2 regions of the Aeribacillus sp. FSL K6-3256 genome follow, and region 1 is predicted to be linked to the other one. Evidence: riboswitches for the same ligand, from Rfam matches in the RefSeq annotation. Region 1 holds a riboswitch; the other holds the start of a gene.
What was found. Region 1 has a riboswitch for cobalamin ahead of NSQ84_RS06360 (ABC transporter substrate-binding protein). Riboswitches for the same ligand answer to the same signal wherever they lie in the genome.

Region 1 (3,192 bases):
AATAAACGCGAAGCTTGGTGCACCAATCAATGCAGTAATGACACCGATAGGAAGTTCGGTTGGCGACATAATTGTTCTCGATACCAAGTCTGCTAAAATTAAAAAGCCAGCCCCAAATAAAGCGGATAGGGGAAGAAGATGCCGGTAATCATTTCCCCAAAGCAGCCTGTTCAAATGAGGAACGACAAGCCCTACAAATCCGATCGTTCCGCTTATCGCGACGGCTGCACCAGCTAAAATGGAGGCTGATGTCAAGATCAATAATTTCCTCTTTTTCACGTTTACCCCCAATTGATGCGCTTTTTCTTCTCCGAAGGCGAGCGCGTTCAGCTCTGTTCCGTTGGCTAAAATCAATAAAGAGCCGACGACGAAAAAAGGCAAAAGCATCATAACATATACCCAGCCGCGCATCGATACGCTGCCTAGAAGCCAGTTGACGATTTGCCTCAATTCCTCACCGGACATCGCGATCATAAAAGAAATCAAAGCCCCTAAAAAGGAGCTCATGATGATTCCCGTCAACACGATCGTTTCAATCCTCATCGCTTTATCAATCATTCCTGCGAAAAAAATCACAAAAATTATCGTCATGAATCCGGTTAAAATACTGGCTACCGGCAATGTAAAAAATCCGAAAAACGGAATGTGAATCCCGAAAAAAAGAACAAAAACAGCTCCTAATGATGCACCAGAAGATACGCCGAGCGTATAAGGATCTGCCAAAGGATTTTGCAAAAGTCCTTGAAAGGATGCCCCTGCCAGAGCTAGCGAAGCGCCGACAAGGCCAGCCAAAATAACGCGCGGCAAACGGATACTCATGACGATATTTTGCGTGTTTTCATCAACGCTGCCATTTCCGCCCATGTGAAAAAGGGCGTCCCCAATCATTTGCAAAATATCAAAAAATGATATTGGAAACGTCCCGATGGAAACACCAAGAAAAATAGAAAAAACAAGAAAACAAACGGTCACCATATAGGCGACCACGTGTTTATTATTCGAATACATCCGGGTAAACCGCTTTTGCAAGTTCTTCTACTCCTTCTACCAATCTTGGACCTGGACGGCTCACTAAATCTTCATTCACTTCATAAACACGCTTTTCTTTAATGGCTGTAACATTTTCCCATCCCTTGCGGCCAAGAACTTGTTCAGTTGCGTTTTCAACATAATTTCCATAGGTGATGATGATGGTATCAGGATTTAATTTCACTACCGCCTCTTCCGTTATTTGCGGCCATCCTTCCTGATCGCCCGCTGCATTTTCCGCATTGATGATGGCAAGCATTTCATCCATAAACGTTCCTTTTCCTGTTGTATACAGCTGAGGCGGAGCACTGATTTCGACAAACACTTTTTGCTTTTCGTCATCTGTTATATTTTTCGCTTTTTCTTTTAATTCATTTACTTTTGTTTTCATATTTTGAACGATTTCATCTGCTTTTTCTTTCGTTCCGGTAATTTTCCCGATCGTCTGAATAGTTTGATACACTTGTTCAAACGATGTTGCATTCTCAACAACAAATACGGTAATGCCGGCTTCTTTCAATTGGTTTAATCCTTCTTTGGCATTTGCAGCGCTTGAAGCATGCGCTAAAACAAGATCAGGCTTCAAAGAAATGATTTTTTCCACGTTGAAATTCATATCACCGACTTTTTCCTTGTTTTTCACTTCTTCCGGATAGTTGTCCAATTCTGTTACCCCAACAATTTGATCGCCTAACCCTAGTGTGTAAACAATTTCTGTATTGCTTGGAATAAGTGAAACAATACGCTTCGGTTTTTCCTTGATTGTTACATCTTCACCTAATGCGTCCTTCACTGTAACTGGGAATAATTTGGATGTTTGTTCGCTCGCGTTGCTGTTATTTTCTTTTTGTTCTGCATTATTCGTTTGTCCGCAGCCCACTAGAAGTCCAACTAAAAGCAATAACGATAAAAACAGTGCAGAAAACTTTTTCATGACGTTCCTCCTCCAATAAAAAAACATCTTCTTTTTTTGATAAGAAGATGTCTGAAAACAAGCATATCGCTTTGTTCTGTTTTCAAACACCTCCCTATCCTCGTAGGGTTTTTAGGCGTGTTCAAACAGGCAGGTCTCCTGGCTCATGGTCATCGCTCCCTGAACCTTCCCGTAGACACAGTGGCATTTTCAGGTTGCTCCCATTCACAGTGGCGGGACCGCGTTGGATTTTCACCAAACTTCCCTTTTAAGCGGACAAAAGTGTCCGCACCTGTTTGCTTTTGAATGAAATTGTCGACGAATGTAATTATACATCATTCAAATCCGTTCTGGTAGAAAAAATGTGAAAATGCTATGTCAAGTTTTATATTGGACTTTTTATAAGGTTTTCAATTCAACCGTGTTGATTTGAACCGATTGCCGTAAAAATGAATAAAATTTTAATGGATGGGTAATTGATTTTAGGAACGAAGGAGGATCCATAAGTGACAGTCGTTCTTTTAGACCCAGGCCACGGTGGAAGTGATCCTGGTGCAACATTTAGAAGCTATGAAGAAGAAGACTTTACGCTGACTATTGCCTTAATGGCCAGAGACCATTTGCTAGAAAACTTTCAAGTAGATGTCGTGATGACACGAACGAACGATCGCACTGTCAGTTTAGAAGAAAGAACGAGTTTGGCAAACAGACTAAATGTCGATTTTTTCTGCTCCATCCATGTCAATTCAGGGGGCGGAACAGGATTTGAAAGCTATATTTACAACCGCGGTGCATCCAATAAAACGATTCAATACCGTTCCATCATTCATAATCATATTATGAGCGTAATCGGGCCAAAATATAACGTACAGGACCGCGGAAAAAAAAGCGCCAATTTTTTTGTGTTGAGAGAAACGAAAATGCCCGCGGTTCTATTGGAAACATTATTTATCGATAATCCTAACGATATCAAATTGTTAACCTCTTCTGCTTTTATAAGTGATTTTGCCGTCAGTGTGGCGGAAGGAATAGGAAAAGCCCTTAATTTAAAGAGAAAGGCAAGCACAACAAAAAAGCCGTCGACAAAACCGTCGGCTCCTGTTTCAAACAACACGCTTTACAAAGTGATTGCCGGTTCCTTCAAAGAGCGTAAAAATGCAGAACAACGCGTAAAGGAACTGAAGGGAAAAAACGTGGACAGTTTTATTTCACCTGCTAATGTTAACGGCACAAGTTTTTACCGTGTTCAA
Region 2 (3,192 bases), 1.6 Mb from region 1:
TTCATTTGTAAGCTTCGCCTGTAATACCGGAATGTTATTTAAATCGATAACGTTGTCCAGCATCCGCACTTGAATAGGGATTAAACGTTCCAGAACGTTGTCTGGGACAGCCCGTGCCAAGTTGATGGAAGAAAGGTTGCAGACGACGAAATCGCCGGGCTTTTTCACAATGACAATTTTTCCATCTTCAACATATTGTTCTTCAACAGTAGTAGCACTTTGATTTTGCGCAATCTCTGTGCATAAATTGCTGCAATAAATCATGCCGGCATGCTTGTTTGCGTTTTTTCGATTCACTTCATCCCGATAAAACATAAAAGGCGTTCCCGTTTCAAGCTGGCTGATCATAATCCGTTTCATTATTTCAATCGCAGGCACTTTTTCTTTAGATAAGGAAGGATGATTCACGCACTCAAAATATTTTTCCCGAAAGCTGCCGTTACCTTTTTCTTCATCATAATAATCTTCCAGACTGAATCCCATGACTTTGCGAACTTCGTGGGGATCGAACAAATACCAGTCCCCGCGCTTTTCAACTTGCTCCATAAATAGGTCAGGAATGCATACACCTGTAAATAAATCATGGGTGCGCAGCCGTTCATCTCCGTTATTTAATTTTGCATCAAGGAAGGCGAAAATATCTTTATGCCAAACATCCAAATAAACGGCAATTGCTCCTTTTCTTTGGCCGAGCTGGTCGACGCTCACTGCAGTATTATTTAATTGCTTCATCCAAGGAATGACACCTGATGAAACTCCTTTGAACCCCCGGATATCGCTTCCGCGGCTTCTGATTTTCCCTAAATAAACTCCAATGCCTCCGCCGCTTTTAGAAACATTGGCAATATCAGTGTTCGAATCATAAATGCCTTGAAGGCTGTCGTCTACCGTATCAATAAAGCAGCTTGAAAGCTGACCGACTGATTTTCCTGCATTAGCCAATGTCGGTGTTGCAACCGTCATATATAAATGGCTCAATGCCCAATACGCTTCCTTTACAAGATGCAAACGTTTGGACGGATGCTCGTTGATCATTAACGTCATAGCGATGATCATAAAACGTTCCTGTGGTAGCTCAAATGTTCGTTTATGAAAATCTTTAGCTAAATACCGGTCGTAAAGAGTCCTTAATCCGATGTATGTAAACAGCTTGTCCTTCTCAGGATCAATGGCATTTCCCAGCTCCATAATTTCCTCTTTTGAATAATGCTCTAGCAAAAGAGGGTTGTAGATTCCAAGATCGGTTAATGTTTCGATTAACAAATAAAAATCGCCGTAGCCCGGTTGGTTGTAATTTCTGTTTTGGCTCGCTTCATAGTAAATTTTTTCAAGAAATACGTGTGCAGCTAAAAAAGTCCAATCCGGCTCACTTTCCGAAATGTTTGCTAAAGCTTCAATAATCAGCAGGTTTGTAAATTTTTCAAGATCATCAATCTGCTGGTATTGTAGGGTTGTCGACACTCTCTCGCTGTATTCATGAAAGGAAAGGGATGGAAACTTTTTTTCAAGCTGCCTTAGATAAAGCTCCCAATCGCTCCTGTTAAAATGATTTTGAAAAACCTCGTATAGATTTAATGCTTTCGTAATATTCATCAAACATCCTCCTTATCAAAATAAAAAACCGCTCAGGAAGCTGAGCGGATCAAACGATGATTAAAAGGGAGGCAGTTTATAAGGCGAAACTACTCCATTCAAACCATCGTTTCATCTTCCCAACCCCCGAAGAATTAGAAACGTTCGGACAAAGGCAGGTCTCCTGACTCGTGCTTCATCCTACTTTGAATCCTTCCCATACGAAACGTACAGTGGATTATTCATTTCGTAGCACTCACAGTTGCGGGGACAGTTCCGGATTCTCACCGGATTCCCTTTTAAGCTGAAAACAGCACCTTTGTCGTTAGGTTTTCAATATATAGTATTTAATTGTTTTTGATTACACAATATATAGATTTTTGGTGTTATATATTCATCATAATCGTACTTGGCGAAAATTGCAATAAAAAAGTGAGGCTGATTGAAATTTTGCAACCTCACGAAACAATTAATGAAACTGAATATCAATTTTCTTTTTGTTGTTTTCGGTTTGTTTTGGAATACGGATTTCCAAAACGCCATTTTTATATGTCGCGCTCACTTCTTCTTCTTTTACATTTGCCGGCAATGCAACAGCGCGGTGAAACCGCCCGACAAACCGTTCGCGTCTATGCATTTCTTCTTCCTTTACTTCTTTGCTTCTTTGAATTGTGCCGCTGATCGTAAGAACGTTGCGATCAAGATGAATGTCAACGTCTTCCTTTTTTTCAAGGCCGGGCAAATCACACGTAACAATTACTTCATTAGCAGTTTCATGAATATCAAGCCGGGGGGTATTCATAGTCTCAAAGTTTTCAAAAAAATGCGGGAAGCTTTCAGAAAAAACGCGATTCATGTTTCGTCTAAATTGGTTGATCTCAGAAAAAGGATCGTAAGGAATGAGAGCCATATGATTGTTCCTCCTTTGATTTTTTTACAGAAAATATTATTTGTGTTGTAACCGAGAAATATTCACCAAGCAAAATTCCAATTATTGTTTTCAATGTCCGGTGTATCCAAAGTTATTTCGGAATAGAGCTCTTTCAGATTTTTACTATTTATAATCGCCTTTAAACATGTTTTTCGTCAACAGTAATCTTTAGTTTTATAGAAAATATTTCATTTTCGAATATTGAATGTAACGAATTTGAATAAATTTTAAAAATTAATTGAAAAAATTGTTGATCATCTATTTTTAATTGCCGATATATACAATGGACACTAATAATGAATTTTGAAGGGGAAATCAACCAATGTTTAAAAAAAGAAAACAAGTTCCATCACTTTTTGAAAAACAAGTAGATCTTCAACAAGTAAAACTTGAAGTGACTGATGAAAAATATCAAAGACAATTAGCGATGGTTGGCCTGACAAAGGATGATCTTATTTGTACTCTTATATTAAAAGATGCGATTGAAGAAAACATAAAGTTTATTATCGATGCATTTTATGATGCTCTCCATCAAGAACAATTTTTGATTGACATAATTAATAAATACAGCTCGATCGAAAAGCAGAAGGAAAGATTGAAAAAACATGTGCTGCTTATGTTTAGCGGATCCTTGACAGATGAAGATATAACAAGAATGAAGCGGATTGCTGTAGCTCACGTCCGCATTG

Region 2: linked by a shared signal. The riboswitch ahead of NSQ84_RS14150 (ribonucleoside-diphosphate reductase subunit alpha) and the one ahead of NSQ84_RS06360 (ABC transporter substrate-binding protein) in region 1 are both predicted to bind cobalamin.

The regions. Positions count from the first base shown of each region.
Region 1 is NZ_CP150188.1:1,305,991-1,309,182, reverse strand. Features, by position in the region: gene NSQ84_RS06365 (iron ABC transporter permease) at 1-1,029, opposite strand, end outside; gene NSQ84_RS06360 (ABC transporter substrate-binding protein) at 995-1,963, opposite strand; cobalamin riboswitch at 2,074-2,253, opposite strand; gene NSQ84_RS06355 (N-acetylmuramoyl-L-alanine amidase) at 2,449-3,192, shown strand, end outside.
Region 2 is NZ_CP150188.1:2,939,985-2,943,176, reverse strand. Features, by position in the region: gene NSQ84_RS14150 (ribonucleoside-diphosphate reductase subunit alpha) at 1-1,593, opposite strand, end outside; cobalamin riboswitch at 1,729-1,908, opposite strand; gene NSQ84_RS14145 (Hsp20/alpha crystallin family protein) at 2,042-2,482, opposite strand; gene NSQ84_RS14140 (globin-coupled sensor protein) at 2,826-3,192, shown strand, end outside.